DNA from 3 places in the Ferdinandcohnia sp. FSL W7-1320 genome. Region 1 is predicted to be linked to each of the others. Evidence: riboswitches for the same ligand, from Rfam matches in the RefSeq annotation. Region 1 holds a riboswitch; each other region holds the start of a gene.
The links. A riboswitch is a leader RNA that binds a small molecule or an ion and turns the genes downstream of it on or off. The one in region 1 is predicted to bind S-adenosylmethionine.
Positions count from the first base shown of each region.

Region 2: linked by a shared signal. The riboswitch ahead of metK (methionine adenosyltransferase) and the one ahead of NST91_RS21885 (DUF2292 domain-containing protein) in region 1 are both predicted to bind S-adenosylmethionine.
Region 3: linked by a shared signal. The riboswitch ahead of NST91_RS21370 (methionine ABC transporter ATP-binding protein) and the one ahead of NST91_RS21885 (DUF2292 domain-containing protein) in region 1 are both predicted to bind S-adenosylmethionine.

Region 1 is NZ_JBBPAM010000001.1:4,489,615-4,497,158, reverse strand. Features, by position in the region: gene NST91_RS21900 (SLC13 family permease) at 1-152, opposite strand, end outside; gene NST91_RS21895 (glycerate kinase family protein) at 154-1,335, opposite strand; gene NST91_RS21890 (hemerythrin domain-containing protein) at 1,917-2,426, shown strand; SAM riboswitch class I at 2,867-2,966, shown strand; gene NST91_RS21885 (DUF2292 domain-containing protein) at 3,288-3,461, shown strand; gene ssuE (NADPH-dependent FMN reductase) at 3,641-4,192, shown strand; gene NST91_RS21875 (LLM class flavin-dependent oxidoreductase) at 4,213-5,598, shown strand; gene NST91_RS21870 (alpha/beta fold hydrolase) at 5,741-6,562, shown strand; gene NST91_RS21865 (hypothetical protein) at 6,659-6,982, shown strand.
Region 2 is NZ_JBBPAM010000001.1:1,404,555-1,412,098, forward strand. Features, by position in the region: gene pckA (phosphoenolpyruvate carboxykinase (ATP)) at 1-1,411, opposite strand, end outside; SAM riboswitch class I at 1,694-1,855, shown strand; gene metK (methionine adenosyltransferase) at 2,248-3,447, shown strand; gene NST91_RS07150 (gamma carbonic anhydrase) at 3,659-4,183, opposite strand; gene tbcS (tetraprenyl-beta-curcumene synthase) at 4,304-5,368, shown strand; gene mnmM (tRNA 5-(aminomethyl)-2-thiouridylate-methyltransferase MnmM) at 5,561-6,133, opposite strand; gene mnmL (tRNA modification radical SAM protein MnmL/YtqA) at 6,130-7,092, opposite strand; gene NST91_RS07170 (YtzC family protein) at 7,346-7,544, shown strand, end outside.
Region 3 is NZ_JBBPAM010000001.1:4,376,733-4,384,276, forward strand. Features, by position in the region: gene NST91_RS21355 (iron-containing alcohol dehydrogenase family protein) at 1-309, opposite strand, end outside; gene NST91_RS21360 (MetQ/NlpA family ABC transporter substrate-binding protein) at 334-1,173, opposite strand; gene NST91_RS21365 (methionine ABC transporter permease) at 1,204-1,875, opposite strand; gene NST91_RS21370 (methionine ABC transporter ATP-binding protein) at 1,865-2,878, opposite strand; SAM riboswitch class I at 2,963-3,068, opposite strand; gene NST91_RS21375 (ABC transporter ATP-binding protein) at 3,254-3,952, opposite strand; gene NST91_RS21380 (ABC transporter ATP-binding protein) at 3,945-4,709, opposite strand; gene NST91_RS21385 (ABC transporter permease subunit) at 4,721-5,734, opposite strand; gene NST91_RS21390 (ABC transporter permease subunit) at 5,735-6,598, opposite strand; gene NST91_RS21395 (ABC transporter substrate-binding protein) at 6,887-7,544, opposite strand, start outside.

The sequences.
Region 1 (7,544 bases):
ATCTTTGAGCGATAATCCAAACCATCGATAAAGACAATACCTGCCAAGAAGAGAACATGTAAAACAACGAGAGCAAACGGCTTTGAAATGGGCAGGACCGCAGATTTTAATGGTTGACTCTTTTCAATTTGTTTCTCCAATCCCGTAATCATGTTAAATAGACACTTTCTTTAACAGGTTTTTGTTTGCCATTCCCCAACCAATTGCGATTTTTCGTAATGCAGACTCCGTACTTTCCTCTATCCATTTCGGTGCTTTTTTCATGGCCAACTCCAAGGAAACAGGTCTTTTAATAATACTGCTATAAGCGTCTATACCTGCGTCATAGTTAAGTTTCGCTCCTTTTCCGATAGTTCCTGTAATAGCAATAACAGGTATATCATTTTTTTTCGCAATCCGCGCAACTTCGGCCGGGATTTTTCCGTTAGGAGTTTGAAAATCTAAACTCCCCTCAGCAGTAAAAACGATATCAGCATTTGAAATTGCTTCCTCAATATTAATAAAATTCATAATGATATCGAATCGTGGATGTAATGTTGCATTTGTAAATGCGAGTAATCCCGCACCCAAACCTCCAGATGCACCGCTACCTGGTAGTGAGCGAACATTCAATCCTGTTGCATCTTCAATGACAGTTGCATAATTTTCTAGCGCTGTTGATAAGACCTCAACCTGCTCTGAAGTAGCGCCTTTTTGGGGACCAAATATTCGTGCTACTCCTTTTTCTCCGCATAATACGTTCTTCCAGTTGCATGCTACATCGATGGTGACATACTTTAATCGACTATCTATATTCGTGGTTCTGAGTGAGTCGACTTCCAATAAATCCTCGCCTCCCATGATATGGACGAGTTGTTGCTCCTTATTTAAAAACTGAACCCCCAACGCCTGTGCCATCCCTGCACCTCCATCAGAAGTACCTGAATCTCCACAGCCAATTAAGATATGATCGACACCGAAATCAAGTGCAGCCATTATTAATTCTCCAACTCCATAGGTCGTAGTTCTTAACGGATTTCGTTGATTACGAGGCACTAGCTTCAACCCAGCTACGGCTGCCATTTCAATCACAGCGATACGTCTACCACTCTCTTCATAAAAGCCAAAATAACTACTGATTTTCTTCCCGACTGGTCCAGTTACCTTTTTATAAATTAAATCTCCACCTTTAATGCTAATAATAGTCTTTACAAATCCTTCCCCACCATCAACCATGGGGATTACTACAGGATCAATTGACGTATCAAAGCGCCTCACACCCCGTTCCATTGCCAAAGCAACTTCCTCTGCATCTAAACATTCCTTAAAACCCGAAGGCACAATAACAATCTTCATCTCAAAATCCTCCTATAAAACGTTGTTACCTAGTAATCTACAGTACAAAAATTAAAAGAGAATGAGAGAATTATGAGAAATCATTGAGCGACACAAATTTCGCGCCATACCAGGGACACAGGGACAGGTCCCGCGTCCCACTGTTTAAACCAGGTAATAGAAACATATGTTATTCCAAACGCGATTCAAGAACTACAAAGCAACTGAGAAAAAAGAAAGAAATAGTAATTCTTTGCTGAAGCTCATAATTGGCCTTCCGAGTGCTTGGAAGGTTTTTTATATGGCTGAATCTATGGATGGTTATGTACGATATATTGAGATATTTGTCCTAAATCCTTTAAACTCCGTCCGTTAAATCGCAAGTTTACTCCTATATCTACAAAACTTAGTCCTATATCGTAGAGACAACCTTTTCCGTTAGTTGATTGCCTACTTGGTTTATTATATCTATCATCATCAAGCATCATATAGGACATTGTTTGTGAGGGGATTCGACCTAGTGATTCCTATCACTAAAATTTTTGAGCAATTATCGTATGCTATAGGAAGGTGACATATGACTGGTGAAGGGGTGAAGTTGAATGTTGATAGAGGATCAAAATGTGAAGCTACTTAGTCCTCCGCTGCAAAAATTAAAGGATGAGCACGAGTCATTGAGGGCAATGATGAATCGTTTCTATGAGATCACGGAAGAAATAGAATACGAATCTGGTCCCAGAGTGCTTGAACTGTTTTCAGAATTATACAAGCAGATTTCATCATTTAATATTGAGCTTAATGCACATTCAAAACGTGAGGATGAAGGACTGTTCCCAATGATGGACCGTCGTCTTGGTGATAAAGACCAAACCATCGGTACAATGGAATATGAGCATCGTAAAGCGGAAAAGCATTTACGAGATTTCCTTGATGAGGCTGCTCTAGTGGGAAAGGATATGGATGAATATGATGCACAAACTATTACAGTTTACGCAGTCCAAGCGTACGCAACCTTAACACAGCACTTCGCGAAGGAAGAAAATATGCTTTTTCCATTGGCTGAGAGAATATTGTCCACTGAAGAAAAAGCTGAGCTCGAACGATTACTGTGAAATTAATAAAATATCATAAACGGCGACCGCGAATTATATAATGATTCGAGGTCTTTTTTTGTGGGTTTACACCAAATGGTATAATGCAGGTTTTTCCTGTGATTTCCAAAAGTCATGCAATAAGCAGCATTTATATTATGGATATTACCAGTTCTATCCAAAAATCATAAGAAAAAAAGCGTTTATGATATTTGTTTTTCAAAAAGTACCCAAAAGTCATATCAAAAGGAGCAATTTTAAATCAACTTTTTCCAAGTATATACAAAAGTCCTAGCATAAACATTTTTTAAAGGTGTATAAACAGCCTAATCCTTAGAAGAACGATAAACACTATGACAAAATAACTAAAATTTCTACCTTTTAAAAATTTTCACTGAAATCGATTGACAGAAACAAAAATTCCGTGTAATTTATATATCAACAACTAAATTACCATTTTATTCTTATCCAGAGAGGTGGAGGGACTGGCCCATCGAAGCCTCGGCAACAGACAATTGTACTGTGCCAATTCCAGCAAGCGTAAAGCTTGAAAGATAAGAAGAGCGTATGAAAATAATCACGTATGCCCTCTTCTTATTAGAAGAGGGCTTTTTTATTTTTATCAGTAAAAGTCATACTTCTACTGATAAAAATAAAGCCTCCGGCGGATGCCACGATTTTTCAAAGGAAGTTTTCGAGCAGTAAGATCAAAGACTAAGAACGCCACGTCTTGTGGCAACGTTTTTATGACCCACTTCCTTTGGGCCTAAAATCTGGCGCAAATACGCCAAGGCGCATTTGATTTTTTAGCCGCAGAACTGATTGCCATACTGGTCAACCAATGGCAATGAATCATATACATCTTGAACAAGGGGGAGTTGTATGGCGCAGCTTGATGAATCAAAGGTAAAGCATATTTTATCTACCTTGGAGAAATTGGATTTTGGATCTATTGTGATCACGGTTCACAATGGGGAAATTACCCAAATCGATGCAACAGAAAAGAAGCGTTTTTCCTTGCAAAAATCCACATCAACCCAAACTAAAACTAAGTAAATAACGTGCCGATTAGACGACTAAAGGCATCTTTATTTTCAAAGCGTCCAAAAAAGACGCTTTAGATAAAGATGCCTTTTTTATTCGTTTTTTTCTTGGAAAAGAGGGGATTCTTTACAAATAATCCGAAGTTAAACTCATTTAAATAAAAAAAAGACACAAGCGAAAGGATGATTAAAATGGGTGAAATCGTAATTTTATCAGGAAGTCCGTCTGAGAGTTCTAGAACGGATTTAGTCCTACAGTATGTTGGAAAAAAGCTGAAACAAGAGGGTTTCTCGGTCACATATGTATCTGTTAGAGATATTCCATTTGAGGACATTTTTAATCTGAGGTTTGATAGTCCTGCACTTAAGGATCTGACTTTACTCCTTCAAGGTGCTGAGGGAGTGATTGTAGGATCGCCCGTATACAAGGCAGCCTACACTGGGATTTTGAAGGCAGTACTAGATTTGCTTCCCCAAGATGTGCTGTCGCAGAAAACAGTATTACCAATCATGACAGGTGGAAGCCCAGCCCACTTACTTGCGATTGAGTTCAGCCTCAAACCATTATTGGCTGCATTAAAGGGGCAAAGCCAACAAGGAGTGTACTTCCAAGATTGCCAAATCGATAAAACACAAGTAGTCAACCCAATAACGGACGAGAATGTGTTAGTGAGATTGAAAAAAGAGCTTTATTACTTTATTGAAACAGTAAATAAGAAAAAAGACTTTGCCTTGAAAAATTAATGGAAGAGGAGTTAATGAAAATGACGAAGAAAAGAATTTATTTAAATGCGTTTGATATGAATTGTGTGGGACATCAATCCCCAGGTCTATGGACACATCCAGAGGATCAATCCCATCGTTATAAAGACAGCGAGTATTGGATTGAACTCGCGAAGCTTTTAGAAAAGGGTAGATTCGATGCTATATTTCTAGCAGATGTACTAGGGCCATACGATGTGTATCAAGGTTCAAGAGATGCTGCAATCCGCCAAGGTACACAAACACCTGTCAATGATCCATCCCTTGTTGTACCGTTAATGTCAGCGGTGACGAAACATTTAGGATTTGGGGTTACTGCATCTGTTACTCATGAGCATCCATATACATTTGCTCGCAGGATGTCGACGCTCGATCATATTACAAAAGGGCGTGTAGGCTGGAATATTGTAACTTCATATTTAAAAAGTGCCGCTGTGAATATGGGCTTGGAAGATCAGATTAAACACGATGAGCGCTATGATATTGCCGATGAATACTTAGAAGTCTGCTATAAATTATGGGAAGGAAGTTGGGAGGATGATGCAGTTTTACTAGACAAACAGAATCGAATTTTTGCAGATCCAAGTAAGGTTCACGATATCAATCATGAAGGTAAGTATTATAAGGTTCCAGGTGCTCACCTTTGCGAACCTTCTCCACAACGAACACCAGTCCTTTACCAAGCCGGAACTTCTAGTAAGGGGCGGGCTTTTGCTGGTAAACATGCGGAATTAATTTTTATTGGGGCACCGACTAAAAATGCAGCTAAGCATTCCGTCAAGAAACTACGTGAAGAAGCAATCAAGGCTGGCAGAGCACCAGATGAAATAAAAATACTTGCTTGTATTACTCCAATCGTTGGTCAAACAGCAGAAGAAGCACAAGATAAATACAATGAGTATCAAAAACACGTAAGCTATGAAGGGGCATTAGCACTTCTAGGTGGCTGGACTGGAATCGACTTTTCAGAGTATAGTCCAGATGAAAATTTAAAGTATGTGAAAAATGATGCGATTCAATCGACCGTTGAGAACTTTACAAAAATCGATTCTGATAAAAAATGGACGATTGATGAGATAAAGAAATACACCGGAATTGGCGGCCTTGGTCCTGTGACTGTTGGAAGCCCCGAACAGGTAGCTGATGATTTAGAGAGCTGGGTGGAGGAGACCGGAGTCGATGGATTTAACATTGCTTACGCGATTACACCTGGAACATTTAAAGATTTTATAGAGCTAGTTGTACCAGTATTACAGGAAAGAGGTCTTGTACGGAAAGAATACGAAGGTGACACATTAAGAGAAAGCCTGTTTGGACGTGGGAGCCAGTTGCCTGCTCATCATCCAGGAAAGCAATACTCAAAAAAGGCAGTACTAGCAGTAAATTAAGCTGTAAAAAATAGTAACAGTTAAGTCTTCGAAAATATTCGAAGGCTTTTCTATTTGGTATTTTTTGATTAACAATATAAAAGGAATTTAGATCAGAAACAATGAATATAGTGTTTAAAAGCTTAATATAGGGGGAGTTATGATGGGTTTTAATGAAGGGAAATATATTGAAGTCAATCCAGGAGTCGAATTGTTTGTACAAGATGTAGGAGAAGGGGAAGCTATTGTTTTCATTCCAGGTTTTACTTTTACGACAGAGGTTTTTAATAAGCAAGTTGAGTATTTTTCAAAAACCAACCGAGTAATTGTGATTGATCCAAGGAGCCACGGAAGATCAACTATAACTCCTCATGGAAATGATTATGTCACACACGGATCTGATTTAGCGACGGTTTTGCAAGCTTTGGATGTGAAAAATGCAACTATAGTAGGATGGTCGTTTGGTTGTTTCACAGTTTGGGAATATTTGAAGCAAAATAGTTCAGAAAACATTAAATCTATAATACTTGTGGATATGCCACCTAAATCTTTATCAGTAAATGAAGAAGTGTGGGTTGAAGGAAAATTAGATGATATTGCAGCAATCTATAACGGTTATTTACGAAATCCAACAGGACACAGAGATTTCATAACCAGTTATATTACCCAAGTAATGGTGCAGAGAGAACTTGAGAAAGATGAGCTAACATGGTTAGTAGAGCAATCTTTGAAAACCCCATATTACATCGCTGGTAATTTATTTGCCTCTGGTATGTTTTCGGATTATCGAGAGGAAGCCAAACAAGCTAGTAAAGCCGTTCCTACCTTAACCTTTGTTGCAGAGCACTGGGCGGATATTGCCGTAAAGTATACAAAACAATTAACACCAGAATCTCAAGTAAAGGTTCTTGGAGGTCATATGATGTTTTGGGAACATAGTGAAAAATTTAATGTGATTGTTAAAGATTTTCTAGATGAAAAATAAGAATTTATCCGTATGGAATAAGAGTGATTCATATCATAACAAAACGTTTTAAAAAATGGTCTAATGGGGGTAGATAATGATAATGGAGGTATAAAAATGGCTACAATAAAAATCGAAAAGAATGATCTAATCCTTGAAGCTGGACTAGAAGATTTAAAAACAATAATTGACGAAGCAACAGCTAATATTGATTTATATAAGGAAGAAATTGCTATTATATATGAGAAAATGCCGAAGTTTGATTATGTATATTTTTGCTTTTATGCGTACTCCACCTATCGTCTGTTAGAAAACGCCCTGAATTTCAACACTGATGAAGTTGGTCATTTTCGCTTAATTGCACCCGAATCCTTCTACTATGCATTCTACGGCATAATCGCAACTCTGCATACGGAACACAATCTGAAAATTAAAGCATAATTAGAGAGAGCCCTTGGGCTCTCTTTTTTTGGGACAGAGGGACAGGTACAGTGTCCCAAAGGCCAGTAAGTATAAATTCCCCATTTTACGTCAACTACTCCTGTTCACCAGTTTTTCGACTAGGTGTTTTTTATTTTATAAAGGCTGTTTTCGCAAACTTCGTTGTTTTTTATATCGTTGACTTCCGCTTCAGGTGGAGGCTTTCCGCGGGCGTGGCTTGAGCCTCCTCAACGAAATGTGGAGGCGGCTTGCACAGAAACGAGAAAATTGGCCACTCCGACAAAGAGGCGTAATTTGCCTCTGAAGGAGGACTTGAAATTTCTCGAGTTTCTAGCCGCTACAACTGGACAAGTCGCTGCCGCTCCTGCGGGGTCTCGGTCTCAAGTCTCACACTTTTCCCGCTGGACATTGAATTTGCTTCCTTGAAATAACCCGCGCACGAAGAAAATGTGAATACATTTTCGAGGAGTCGCCACCTTACACTCCAATCAACTAGTTTTGCCTTTATTATCAGAAAGCAACAATCTTTTAGGAAAGAGCCTTTATAAAAGGTGTTGTTGGG
Region 2 (7,544 bases), 3.1 Mb from region 1:
CCAGACCAAAAATATCATTCTTCACAGTTTCAGCATTATTTAATTCGCCTTCTAAAGCAGCTTGAACCATTGCGCGAGTATATGATAGTTTCATTCTGCTTCCAACGCCATATTCTCCTCCAGTCCAACCTGTATTCACTAGGAATACTTGAACATTGTGTTCATCGATCTTTCTACCTAACATTTCTGCATATTCTGTTGCAGGAAGTGGTAGGAATGGTGATCCAAAGCAAGTTGAGAATGTTGCTTGTGGAGCAGTAACACCACGTTCTGTTCCTGCTAGTTTACTTGTATATCCACTTAAGAAATGGTACATGGCTTGTTCCTTAGTTAGTTTACTGATAGGAGGTAAAACACCAAAAGCATCCGCAGTTAAAAATACGATTGTATTCGGATGACCTGCAATACTAGGAACAATAATATTATCTATATTATCGATTTGGTATGCAGCTCTTGTATTTTCAGTTAATGAATTATCATCATAATCAGCTATTCTGGATTCTTCATTTACAACCACATTTTCTAACACAGAGCCAAAGCGAATCGCATCGAAAATTTGTGGTTCCTTCTCGCGAGAAAGGTTGATGCATTTAGCATAGCAACCGCCTTCAATATTAAACACGCCAGAGCTAGACCAACCGTGTTCATCATCGCCAATAAGACGACGTTTTGGATCTGCTGAAAGAGTAGTTTTTCCTGTTCCAGATAGACCAAAGAATAGTGCAACGTCACCTTCAGGGCCTACGTTTGAAGAACAATGCATGGAAAGAATATTTTTTTCAGGCAATACATAGTTCATCACAGAGAAGATTGATTTTTTAATTTCTCCAGCATATTCAGTTCCTCCGATTAACACTGTTCGTTTTTCAAAGGAAATAATAATGAATGTTTCAGAGCGAGTACCATCTACCTCAGGATCAGCTTTAAAATTTGGTGCACAAATAACTGTGAATTCAGGTTGATGTGTATTTAGATCCTCTTCTGTTGGTCGAACAAACATTTGTTGAGAGAAAAGGTTATGCCAAGCATATTCATTGATTACTTGGATTGGCATGCGTACTTTTTTGTCTGCACCTGCATATCCATTGAATACGAAAATCTCATCTTTTTCTGTTAAGTATGAAAGTACTTTTGTATAAAGTTTTTCATATACTTCTTCAGAAATTGGTTTGTTTACCTTACCCCAATCAATTCTATCTTTAGTAGATGCTTCTTCTACGATGTATTTGTCTTCAGGTGATCTTCCGGTGTACTTCCCAGTTGTCGCACGTATAGCCCCAGTCGAAGTAAGGATTCCCTCTTGTCTAGATAGTACTTTTTCAACTAAAATAGGAACAGATAGGTTATGAAGTGCGTTTTTTCCATTCACTAATTCTAATAGCTGCTCATTTGTAACTTCAACTGAATTCATGTTAAACCATCCTTTATTAATTTTTAAATTTCCATAAATTATCTCAAATTTACAATTAGTATAACACATTAATAAAAATAGTCTATACTATTTAACGTATTTTACGTAACATATCATTAAAAAGTGCGCGCAGATTCTAAAATAGTCCTTTATAATCGATAATTCTTTTATAGTTTGTCAATATTGAGGAAATAGTGTGACACACTTCGACTTTGTTTTTTTTCGGAATTCTGTTGACACCTTAAGGACTACTGCGATATCATATGTCATTGAACGGATACTCTCTTATCCCGAGCTGGCGGAGGGACAGGCCCAATGAAACCCGGCAACCATCACTTTTCTTACATATCAAATGGTTTTTAGTGAAACCTATTAGTAGGTCTCCACATTCGAAAAAGTGATAAGGTGCTAACCTGAGCAAGGTATGTCCTTGATCGATAAGAGTGAAAGGCTGGATAAACGATAAACCTTTCCTCGAAATAGTAGGAAAGGTTTTTTATTCTTTATTGGTTTTATTGATGTTACTTAACGCGTGATATGTGTTTAAATTATTCTCGGAGTTCGATTCCAACAGAATAATGTTAAAGCCTCCGGCGGATGCCTCGATTTTTTAGCGGAAATTTTTCGCTTCCTGTGGCAACCGTCTGTATGACCCACATCGTGTCGGCCTAAAGATCGGGCGCAAAAACGCCAAGGCACATTTGATCGTAGATAACTGTTCATTTAATATAGGATAGAAAATCGTGAAGGTAACAATACTAAGGGAATGAGTACCGTATCAATGAATGTCAGAACTCGAACTATTCGATTCTGAATCCGAAAAGGAGGAAGCGTTTGTGACAAATAGACGCCGTTTATTTACTTCAGAATCTGTTACAGAAGGACATCCAGATAAAATCTGTGACCAGATTTCAGATTCTATTTTAGATGCGATTTTAGCAAGTGATGCAAATGCACGCGTAGCGTGTGAAACTTCTGTCACAACAGGTCTTGTACTTGTTGCGGGAGAAATTACAACTTCTACATATGTAGATATCCCAAAGATTGTCCGTGAAACGATTAAAGAGATTGGCTATACACGAGCAAAATACGGATTTGACTATGAAACTTGTGCAGTTTTAACATCCATTGATGAGCAATCTCCAGATATTGCAATGGGGGTTGACCAAGCGTTAGAAGCACGTGAAGGTCAAATGACTGATGAGCAAATTGAAGCAATTGGTGCTGGAGACCAAGGATTAATGTTTGGTTATGCTTGTAACGAAACAAAAGAATTAATGCCTCTACCAATTTCATTAGCTCACAAGTTATCACGCAGACTAACAAAGGTACGTAAAGATGAGATTCTTCCATATTTACGTCCAGATGGAAAAACTCAAGTTACTGTTGAATACGATGAGAACAACAATCCAGTTCGTATCGATACGATTGTTATTTCAACCCAGCACCATCCTGAAATTTCATTAGAGCAAATTCAACGTAATTTAAAAGAACATGTAATTAACCCTGTCGTTCCTAGTGAACTAATTGATGAGAATACTAAATATTTCATTAATCCTACTGGCCGTTTTGTAATTGGTGGTCCTCAAGGGGATGCTGGCTTAACTGGCCGTAAAATTATTGTTGATACGTACGGTGGTTATGCACGCCATGGCGGTGGCGCTTTCTCGGGTAAGGATCCAACTAAGGTTGACCGTTCAGCTGCATATGCTGCTCGTTATGTTGCGAAAAACATCGTAGCAGCTGGTTTAGCGGATAAATGTGAAGTTCAGCTTGCGTATGCAATCGGTGTTGCACAACCAGTTTCTATCTCTGTAGACACATTTGGAACCGGAACTGTGTCAGAGGATGTACTTGTAGAATTGGTTCGTGATAATTTTGATTTACGTCCTGCTGGAATTATCAAGATGCTTGATCTACGTCGTCCAATTTATAAGCAAACCGCTGCATATGGTCACTTTGGTAGAAATGATCTTGATTTACCATGGGAGCGTACTGACAAAGCAGAAGCGCTTAAAACACAAGCTGCAAAATAAGAAAGAAAAAAGCTCGCCTTAATGGTGAGCTTTTAACTTTATTCAGCTGAAATGCTATGAGTGGTTGGATGAAAGCAAATAGATTATCCAATTTAGTATCAAACTTGACTGAATAAAGTTAAAGCCTCCGGCGGATGCCATAGATTTTCAAGGGCAATTTTTTGAGCAAGCTCAAAAAAATCTGGGCGTAAATACGCCAAGGCGTATTTGATTAACCGCGTTTTTCTTTTTGTAATTCCTTATAATGCTGCCCTTTTTCCACATATTCACGGCGAATTCTGGCCATATCTTTTTTATCTTCATCATTTAATTCACGAATAACTTTAGCTGGTCTTCCGAATGCAAGAGTGTTTGGTGGAATCTTTTTGCCTTGTGGAACTAGGCTTCCGGCACCTATAAAAGCCCCTTCACCAACCTCTGCCCCATCAAGAATAATGGACCCCATTCCGATTAGCGCATTTTTACGGATAATAGAGCTATGTAGGATCACCTGATGACCAATTGTGACATCATCTTCAATAACTAAAGGATTATTTGGGCTTTGATGCAAGGTTGAGTTATCCTGAATGCTCACTCTTTTTCCGATAATGGTCGGTGCCACATCCCCCCGTATGACAGTATTAAACCAAATGTTTGTTTCCTCACCAATTTTTACGTCACCAGTAACTGTCGCATATTCCGCAATATATACAGAGTCGGCAATTTCAGGATATTTCCCTTTGTATGGATAAATCATAATAGTTACATCCTTTCGTTTGATATTCGATAAATAATCATTTATGGTAAGTGTATCAACTTTTACAATTATCGTAAATCGTACATATATTCAATGTTCCTAAATATTGAGGTGATATCGATGGTACCAACAAAACCGATTAGTTTAATGAAGAAAGTGTATCGTGAGGTATTTCCGATTGTACATCGTGAATTATCAATTTGGAAAAAGAAAGCGGAGGCTATTCCAAATGAGGAACTTCGGAGACAGGCATTAGCGAGTATTCAAACTAAAACGTTTCACTGTGAAGGTGGAGCAATTCTCGCCTTATTATCAGAAGGACAAATGGAGGAATGCATTCGATTTATCGTTGCGTATCAAACGATTAGTGACTATCTAGATAATCTTTGTGATCGAAGCACCTCGCTTGATCCGTTAGATTTTAGCTCGTTACATGATTCTATGCCAGATGCCTTACGACCAGGATGTCCAACAAAAAACTATTATCAATTTCGAGAAGAACAGGATGATGGGGGTTACTTGGAGAGCCTAGTAACAACCTGTCAGGATGTTCTTCACAACCTTCATCATTATGATAAGATTGCTGATTATTTACAGGAGTTGGCAAGTTATTATTGTGCTTTACAAGTTCATAAACATGTAAAGGTAGAAGAGCGAGTTCCAAGACTTGAGAATTGGTTTAAAGATCACCAAAAGGATTTGCCAAACATGGAATGGTATGAATTCTCAGCCTGTTCAGGGTCTACACTAGGGATTTTTTGTTTAGTTGCTTACGCTTTTCATGAAGAATTCAACGAGGAGATGGCCAACAAAGTTCGGAATGGGTATTTTCCATATATCCAAGGCTTGCACATCCTTCTTGATTATTTCATTGATCAAGAAGAGGACCGTAAAGGTGGAGACTTAAATTTCTGTTTTTATTATCCACATGAAAATGAATTGGTAGATCGCCTTAAGCACTTTATCACCGAAGCAGATAAACATACAGCCGGGTTACCAAATGAAAAATTTCACCGAATGATTAATAGGGGTTTATTAGGTCTATATCTATCAGATGAAAAGGTAAGGTCACAACGAAGTGTATTAAAAATTGCGAAGAAAATTATTAGACTCGGTGGGAAGACTTCTTTTTTCTTTTATGTAAATGGACGAGCCTACCGTAGATTTCAACATGTGTTTGAATAAGAAAAAGATAGAGCGACGGGGCTCTATCTTTTTTCATAAGTGAAGTTATGGATGAATTCTTCCAAGACTGTTATGAAAACGCTTGTCAGACAAGGCGCTCCGCTGAGCGAAGACGCGAATAGAAGTAGCCCTCATGAGCGGACGAGGGAGGCAAGCAACGAAGTATGCGAGCGTTTTTCAACAGTCTGGGCTCTATCTTTTTTCAATTGCGATAATAAAAGGTGGATTGTTCATTTGATTCATAAATCGGTACATTAATACATGAGCGCTGGTTTGGTCCAGCGTTGAACAATATTCTAACAGCTGATCTCGTTCGACTGCACCCTCTTCATGACCATGGTACACAACAAGTACTATAATACCTTCAGGCTTCATGACAGTAAGTAATTGCTCAATTGCCTCAATTGTAGAATCAGCCTTTGTAACAATTTCCTTATTTCCTCCAGGCAAATATCCCAAATTAAAGACTGCCCCTGCGATTTTGCTGCGGGCATCAGTGGGAATCATCGCTAAAAGTTGACTATGGCTCTCGTGAAACAAACGAACGCGATCAAACAGGTCTTGCTCTTTTAAACGAGTGGTTGTGTTTTCAATAGCTTCTTTTTGAATATCAAAGCCAAAAACTTGTCCATTTTCACCAACCAAAGAAGCAAGCATTGCTGTGTCGTGACCATTTCCGATTGTAGCGTCAACTGCATAATCTCCTTCTCTAACTGCAAGTTTAAGTAATTTACGGGCAAATGGAAGTATACGATCTAATTTCATACGTTTTCTGCTACCTTCTTATATAATTTTCCTTGATAGCTGTCACGACGTTTCAATTCGGCATCTATTGTATTTAATACCTCCCATTTATTCACACTCCACATTGGCCCAACCATTAAATCAATGGGACCATCCCCGGTAATACGATGAACAATCATTTCTGGTGGTAAAACTTCGAGTTGGTCACAAACTAATTGTACATAATCATCAAAAGAGAGAAATTCCAATAGTCCTTTTTCATATTGCTTCACCATAGGTGTTCCTTTTAACAAATGTAGCAAATGAATTTTGATACCTTGTACATCAAGTTTCGCTACTTCTTGAGCTGTATCCATCATCATTTCTGTTGTTTCCTGTGGGAGGCCATTTATAATATGGGAGCAAATCCGAATATTATGTTTACGAAGCTTATTTACTCCTTCAACATAACACTTAAAATCATGTGCTCGGTTAATAAGGTGCGCTGTTTTTTCATGTACAGTTTGTAAACCAAGCTCAACCCAGAGGTAGGTTCTTTCATTTAGTTCTGCTAAATATTCGACAACATCATCGGGAAGACAATCAGGCCTTGTAGCAATAGAGATTCCGACTACTCCTTCTTGACTTAAAACGGGTTCAAACCTTTCACGCAATACTTCAACAGGTGCGTGGGTGTTTGTGAACGCTTGGAAGTATGCCATGTACTTACCATCTTTCCATTTTTCGTGCATTTTATCTTTAATTGTATGGAATTGTGTAAGTATATCGTCTGCACGGTTTCCAGCAAAGTCACCTGACCCTGAGACACTACAAAAAGTACATCCACCATGTGCGACTGTTCCGTCACGGTTTGGGCAGTCAAACCCTCCATCAAGGGCTACTTTAAATACTTTATGTCCAAATGTATGACGGAGGTGGTAATTCCATGTATGGTAACGTTTATTATCTGTTGAATATGAAAATGGATTTCCTTGAGGCATAAAATCGCCCCTCCTAACTAAGATAAGAATCTGCTATGTAAATTTTAGCACGGGGGCTTTTAAGAACTCAAATGGAAATTCGAAGATCAAAAACTAAGAACACACTTTATGTGGCAAGCATCTTTTTTGACCCATCTCGTGTGCGTGGGGGCTTTATAAATTGGAAATAACTTTATGAGAGAAGAAATGAAGGATGAACAAACTATAGGAGAGAAGGCTTTTGCTTCTCATTTCGAATGTAGGAGGGGGAAGAATGGCTACTCGACAATCAGTAGATGCCTTTTTACAGCGCTGTGAGGATTCAATCCGAAATGCTCAGGAACAAATTACGACTGCTAGAAGACAGGAGCATTATAATACAACGGAATATACAGATGCTCAAATGCAATTGGAAGAAGCCACTAATGAATTAGCAAAGTTAGCACAAAGTTGTAATGATCAGCAACGAGAGC
Region 3 (7,544 bases), 110 kb from region 1:
TGAAGCCTTGACTAAATCAAGAACCTTTCCGCCACCAACTGCAATCACAGCATCGAACGATTGTTTTTTAATAAATGATGAAAGGGATTCAATTTCAGTGATTGAACACTCTCCATTATATGAATATTGTTCCGATTGAATCTCACGAAACTTTGGTATATATTCCTTTGCTGCTTTCCAAGACTTTTTCCCATGAACGAATAAAACTTTTTCATAGGAGCGCTCAGCAAGCTTTACTTCAAGTTTGTCTAATATACCTTCAGATACAACATACTCACTAGGGGCCCCATAAACCGAAATGACATCCACTCTCACCACTCCCTACTTATTTGCTTAGTTTTCCATCCATGCTGGCTTACCAAAGCCTTTGAATTCCTCATCAATCACTTTTTCGAAATCCTCAGATTCTACTACTGCTTTTAAATCTTTCGCAAACTGTGAATCATTATTTTTTGCACTAATTGCAACTACATTTCGGTATGAATCAGACATATCTTCAAGTGTAAGTGCATCTAATAAATTCATTTTTGCAGCTAATGCAAAGTTACCTGGGACTGCAGCTAGATCAGCACTTTCAACAGAACGTGGTAATTGACCAGCTTCAATTGGTTGGAATTTTAAATTCTTTTTATTTTCGTCAATATCTTTTTCTGAAACTGTTAATGGGTCTGCATCCTTTGCGATTGTAATAAGCCCCGCATCACGTAATGTGTTTAATGCACGTGCTGCATTTGTTGGGTCATTTGGAAGTGTTACAGTTGAACCCTCTTTTACTTCATCGATTGATTTATAAACATTTGAATAAATTCCCATTGGTGCTGTCGGAACATTAATTAATGCAGTTAAATCCATGTTGTTTTCTTTTTCAAAGTTTTCAAGATAAATTGTGTGTTGAAATAGATTTGCTTGAATATCACCATTGTCTAATGCTTTGTTTGGTTGGATATAATCACTGAATTCAACAATTTCTACTGTGTATCCAAGTTCTTCAAGTCCTGGCTTAAGAGCTTTTTTAGCCATATCACTGTATGGTCCTGCTGTTGCGCCAATTTTTATATCTTTTGATTCTACAGCTGAGTCTTTACTTTCACCATCATTGCTTGCGCTACTTCCACAAGCTGTAATAACGAATGCTACTAAGAGTAAGATAATTCCTGTTAACCACTTTTTCATTTTTTTTCCTTCTTTCTGTTTTTATGTTATTTATCTTTTATCTACTACCTTTGCAATGTAGTCACCAAGGAGTTGTATGACTTGAACTAAAATGATTAAGATTAGGACTGTCGCAAACATGATGGTATTGTCGTACCGGTAGTAACCAAATCGGATTGCTAAGTCTCCGATTCCTCCACCACCAACAGTACCTGCCATGGCTGAAAATCCAATTAAGCTAATAAGTGTTAAGGTAACACCAGATATAATTCCAGATCGCGCTTCAAGGAGCAACACATCTTTTATAATCATCCATGGAGTTGCTCCCGCTGCAATCGCAGCTTCGATTACACCTCGGTCAATTTCCCTTAAAGCTGTTTCCACAATTCTAGCGAAGAATGGAATCGCAGCAACTGAAAGTGAAACAGATGCTGCAGTCGGCCCAATCGTTGTGCCTACGATGAAATTCGTGATTGGAATCAATGCAACAAGCAAGATAATAAATGGAATTGAACGAATTAAGTTCACGACAAACCCTAAGATGCTTTGAACTACTTTGTTTTCTAAAAATAATCCTTTGTCAGTTACATATAGAAGAATTCCAACTGGAAGTCCGATTACAACTGCAATAAGTAATGAAATAGCAATCATATAAATAGTTTGGAAAAACGCTGTATTGATATCAGGGAGAAGCTCCATGAGATGATTTAAATCAATTTCCATCACGTAACACCTCCACTTGTGCAGCACGTTCCTCAATATAGTTCAGTGCTGATTTGATTTCTTCTTTATTTCCCCTCAACTCCATGATAAAAATACCTAGTGCTGATTCTTGAATGTATTCAATGGAACCATGAAGGAAATTTCCTTTTACATTGAAAGTCTGAAGCATATCTGATATAACACCCTCACCGGCAATTTTTCCTTTAAAGGTAACCTTCACGATTGGGCCTTTACATGAATCAAGAATGATTTCAGGAATCTCAAAGGAAACAACACTTTCAATAAATTCCTTTGTTAGTTCAGTGTTCGGGTTTGCAAATACATCATAAACAGAACCTTCTTCGATTACCCTTCCATCTTGCATAATCGCCATACGGTTACAAATTTCCTTCACAACATCCATTTCATGCGTAATTAGGACAATTGTTATGCCAAGTTCTTTGTTAATCTTTTTTAATAGCTTTAAGATTGATTTAGTTGTTGTTGGGTCAAGCGCGGAGGTCGCTTCATCACAAAGCAACACTTTAGGATCGTTTGCGAGCGCTCTTGCAATCCCAACTCTTTGTTTTTGACCACCACTTAGCTGCGAAGGATAGACATCCTTTTTATCTAATAGACCTACCATTTCGAGTAAATCCTCGACACGTTTTTTGATTTGTTCCTTTGGTAGATTGGCAGCTTTTAAGGAAAACGCAATATTTTCGAATACTGTTTTTTGACTTATTAAATAGAAGTGTTGAAAAATCATTCCGATTTTCAAACGAGCGATGCGCAGGTCACTAGCTTTTAGAGAGGTAAGATCTACCCCATCTACCAAGATGTTTCCAGAGCTTGGTCGTTCAAGCAAGTTGATACAGCGCAGCAGGGAGCTTTTTCCTGCGCCTGAATAGCCAACGATGCCAAAGATTTCGCCGGCTTCTATTTGAAGAGTAACATTATCAACACCTGTGACGGTCACTTTTTTTGTTTTATATATCTTTGAAAGATTGCGAATTTCAATCATTTAAATACCTCATTCATTTACCAGTTTTTTAATGCAAAAATACCTCTTTCATCTGAAAGAGGTATCGAAATAAAAATTTATCTCGACTTATCTTTCAGAATGAAAATCATTCTGCAGGAATTGGCACCTTCCCAAAATGGGGGTTGCCGGACGTCTTAGGGCCTAGTCCCTCGGTCGCTCTGGATAAGTTTGATTATTTATGAAATTTATTATAGTTAGATATTACTAGCCAGTTAGTATTATGTCAATAACAACATTACACTATCAAAACAGTGTTAAACGTTTCCATTCTTATTGTAGCAACGAATCTAAATTTTAAAAAATATTATTATCGGATAGTAAATAGCCCATTCCCGGGAATGGGAAGGGCTATTGTTAGCTGCTTAACGCGAGATGTTGATACGCGATATCCATATTGTTTTTTAGTTCTTCGGGATTGTCGTGGTAAACTACTTTTCCTTTACTTAAAATATAAACATCATCTGCTATTCTCAAGGCAGTTGAGATATTTTGTTCTACTAGCAGCATCGACATTCCGGATTCTTTTAATTTTAAAAGGACATCCATCACTTCACTGACCATTAAGGGTGACAATCCTTCGGTAGGTTCATCAAGCAATAAGATTTTTGGATTTCTCATCAATGCTCTTCCGATAGATAACATCGATTGTTCCCCTCCACTTAAGGTGCCAGCATGAGATTTTTCACGTTCCTTTAAGCGTGGAAAATAGTGAAAAATCTTCTCTAGATTCCAATCTCCTTTTTTCAAATCAGCGAAAACGGTTAAATTTTCTGTTACGGATAGGTTCGGAAATATTCTTCTCCCTTGGGGAACAATCCCAATCCCTTTTCTAGCAATTTGATGACTTTGAAGAGAGGCAATATTTTTACCTTCAAACAGGATTTCACCTTGTACTTTATTTACAAAGCCAATAATTGAATGCATGGTTGTTGTCTTACCCATACCATTTCTTCCCAAAAGGGTAACAACTTGGCCTTCTTTCACTTCAAGGTTCACTCCATGAAGGATGTGACTTGAGCCATAGAAGCTATTAACATCTTTCAACTTAAGCATGTGCAGCCTCCTCCCGCCCTAGGTAAATTTCCTTAACCTCTTCATTTTCGCGAACCGCTTCTGGTGTACCATCTGCAATTAGTTTTCCTGTATGTAGGACAATCACTCGGTCCATATTACCGAACAACACATCAATATCATGCTCAATCATACAAATCGTTACTTCTCTTGGTAACTTATTAATTAGAGCAATAATCTGGTCGGTTTCAACCTGTGACATTCCTGCTGTTGGTTCGTCTAACAGTAGAATCTTTGGCTTTCCAGCAATCGCCATGACAATTTCAATTTGTCTCTGCACACCATAAGATAGCTCTTGTACCTTTGTATCGCTATACTGATCAAGATTCCATTCCTGTAAAAGGGCATCCGTTTCTTTATGCAATGCTTGATAATTTTTGGGACTTACCTTCTTCCACCAATGCGTATGCTCTTTCCTCATTTTCTGTAAAACAAGGAGAACATTCTCTTTCACCGTTAATCCAAACATTAGATTGTTCTTCTGGAACGTTCGCACTATTCCACTTTCTGTCCTTTTATAGTTTGGTACCTTTGTAATATCTCGGTCATAATAGGCAATTGTTCCACCTGTCGGGTTCAAGTCTCCGGCGATCATATTGAAAAAGGTTGTCTTACCAGCGCCGTTTGGACCAATTAATCCCACACGTTCTCCAACTGTCACATCCAACGTAATATCTTCAATTACTTTTAACCCACCAAAGTGCTTTGATAGATTTTGAATGGAAAGAATTGTAGTCATCACTTTCCCCCCTATCCATTTATTTTTGATTGCTGTTTAATTGGTTCAATCGCTTGCTCGACATAATCTTCCACTACAGGTTTTGGCCTTGTCTTAAAAATTCTCCCTGTCAGATTAGAGAACAGCCCTGCAATTCCGGAAGGAGCAAAGATCGTAAATAGGATGAAGGCAGTACCAATAATCATCATCCAGCTTTCTGTGTAAGAACTAATAATTGTCTCCAACACAACGATGAATGCCGCTCCAATAACAGGTCCCCAAAGTGTTCCTGCTCCTCCAACTAGCACCATGATCAGTACCGAACCAGACACTGTCCAGTACACATCTGTTGGGGCTACGAAGCCATTGAAAAACACATATAAACTTCCAGCCAATCCACCCAAAGTACCAGCAATCAAAAAGCTAATGTTTTTATAGAAGGTTGTGTTATATCCAATCGACTTCATTCGGTCTTCATTTTCTTTTATTCCAATGAAGACGTACCCAAGTGGGGAATGAAGAAGTCTGTTAATCACGATCATAACTATTGCAAATACGACTAATACAAAATAATAGATAAACACTTGATTGGATAGGAGAAAATCTCCAAACAGGCTTGGAGAAGGAATACCTGATAATCCATTAGATCCACCCGTTACATCTGTCCATTGATAAATGATAGAGTAAACCATCTGGGAACAAGCAAGTGTTAGCATCAAAAAGTAAAATCCGTGTGCCTTTGTTGATACAAAACCTATTAAAATAGCTAATAGAAAGGCAAGCAGCATTCCAATTGCAATCGTTAGAAACACATTTGTAGATAAATGACTTGCCGCAAGACCAGTTGCATAAGCACCAGCACCGAAAAATGCAGCATGCCCTAGGGAAACCAATCCAGTCTGACCAACTAGGATATTTAAACTAATGGCGAATATTCCAAAGATCAAGATTTCCGTAAAAATGTTTACGTAATAGAGAGAAACAAAAAATGGAGCAGCAACCATTAATAAGAATAATACACTTCCTTTAATCCACTGTTTACCCATTTATGCCCTCCTTCCTATCAATCCTTGCGGACGGATAATTAATACAGCAGCCATCAATGCAAATGTAATGATTAAGCTTAGTTCTGGGACATAGAAACGACTAAATGTTTCAACCATACCCACTAAAAGGCTCGCAACAATCGTTCCGCTTACCGACCCAAGTCCTCCTACAACGAGAACAACAAGGGATAAAATGAGGATATTAAATTCCATTCCAGGGGCTACCCCTAGGATTGGGGAGCCAAGTACCCCACCAATTCCTGCTAGGAAGCTTCCAAAGAAAAATACGAGTGTAAAGACGAGGTGAATGTTGATTCCTAGCCCACCAACCATCTCCTTATCAGATAAACCTGCGCGGATAACTGCACCCCATTTTGTTTTCTCCTGGGTATACCAAAGGGCTACGGCGATGATGATTCCAACTACAATTAAAGCTAGACGATATGATGGGATCATATTCCCCATCACTTCGACCGATTGGCTTAGGAAAGCTGGTGGGGTTACGGTCATGATGTTTTTCCCCCAAATAATGGAGAAGAGATCATGAAAGATATACGCAAGACCAAAGGTCAACAATACTTGGGAAAGATGGCCAAGTTTATAGGTAGGACGAAGTAGAATTACTTCTAAAATCAATCCGATAACTGCAATAATAAAAGGTACAACCAAGAGTGCAACCCAAAATGGTAATCCTGACTTTACAACGATTGAATAACCCATGTAAGATCCTAATAAATATAGGGAACCATGCGCTAAATTTAATACTCCTAAAATACCAAAGACGAGACTTATCCCACATGTGATAATGAATAGGAGAAACCCGTAGCTTAGCGCATTCATCAATTGCAAGACTAATGTATCCATTCCTTTCCTCCCAATCCGAAATGTGTAAGCGCCTTGCTCTGCCCGGACAAGCTAATGTTCTGTACCAAAAAAGTCGCTCTTTGACTTTTCTTGGAACAGGTTATAAGACCTCAAGCTGCTCAAAGCAAAGCTTTTCGCAAAATTCTCCCAAAAGCCTATTCATGATGAAAACTGGCAATGCGTTGGAACTAGACACGGAAAATTTCGTTAAAATAGTAATAATATATTAGGTAACTAGAAAAGAAGGAGGCAACACTCGTTACCTTGCCTCCTTCTTTTCTTATTTGCTTATTTTCCTGGGTCAACAACTTCTGGTACTGTGTCGATTACTTTATTTTCCGTCTTGTCACCATCAAGGTACGTTTCTACGATATATAAGTTTTGGATAATTTGATGAGTTTCTGGGTCAAACTTGATTGGTCCCCTTGGGCTATCCAGTTCAACCTTTGAAATTTCTTCTACTAGTTTATCAGGGTCTGAAACATCACCGTTTAATGCTTCAATCGCTTTTGCCATAATCGCAGCGGCATCATATCCTTCTGCTGATTCAATACTTGGTCTAGCATCGTACTTCGCTTCATACGCTTCAACGAACTTTTTGTTTTCAGGCGTATCTAAGCTATAATCCCAGAAGATTGAAGCAATGATGCCTTCAGGAGCAGTTCCTTGTTGTGGACGAGTATCTTCAGCAGTAAGCCATCCAGAACCAATTAAAGGAATCTTGCCTTTTAATCCATATTGCTCGTATTGTTGAACGAAGCGAATCGCATCTGTACCCGCAAAGAATGCATAGATCCCATCAATATCATCTCGATTCATTTTTGCTAGGTAAGAAGAGAAATCGTTATTTCCAAGTGGAGCGAATACTTCCTCAACAATTTCTCCACCTGCTGCCGTATAAGCATCCTTAAATGCTGCCGTAGCTTCATGACCAAAGGCATAGTCA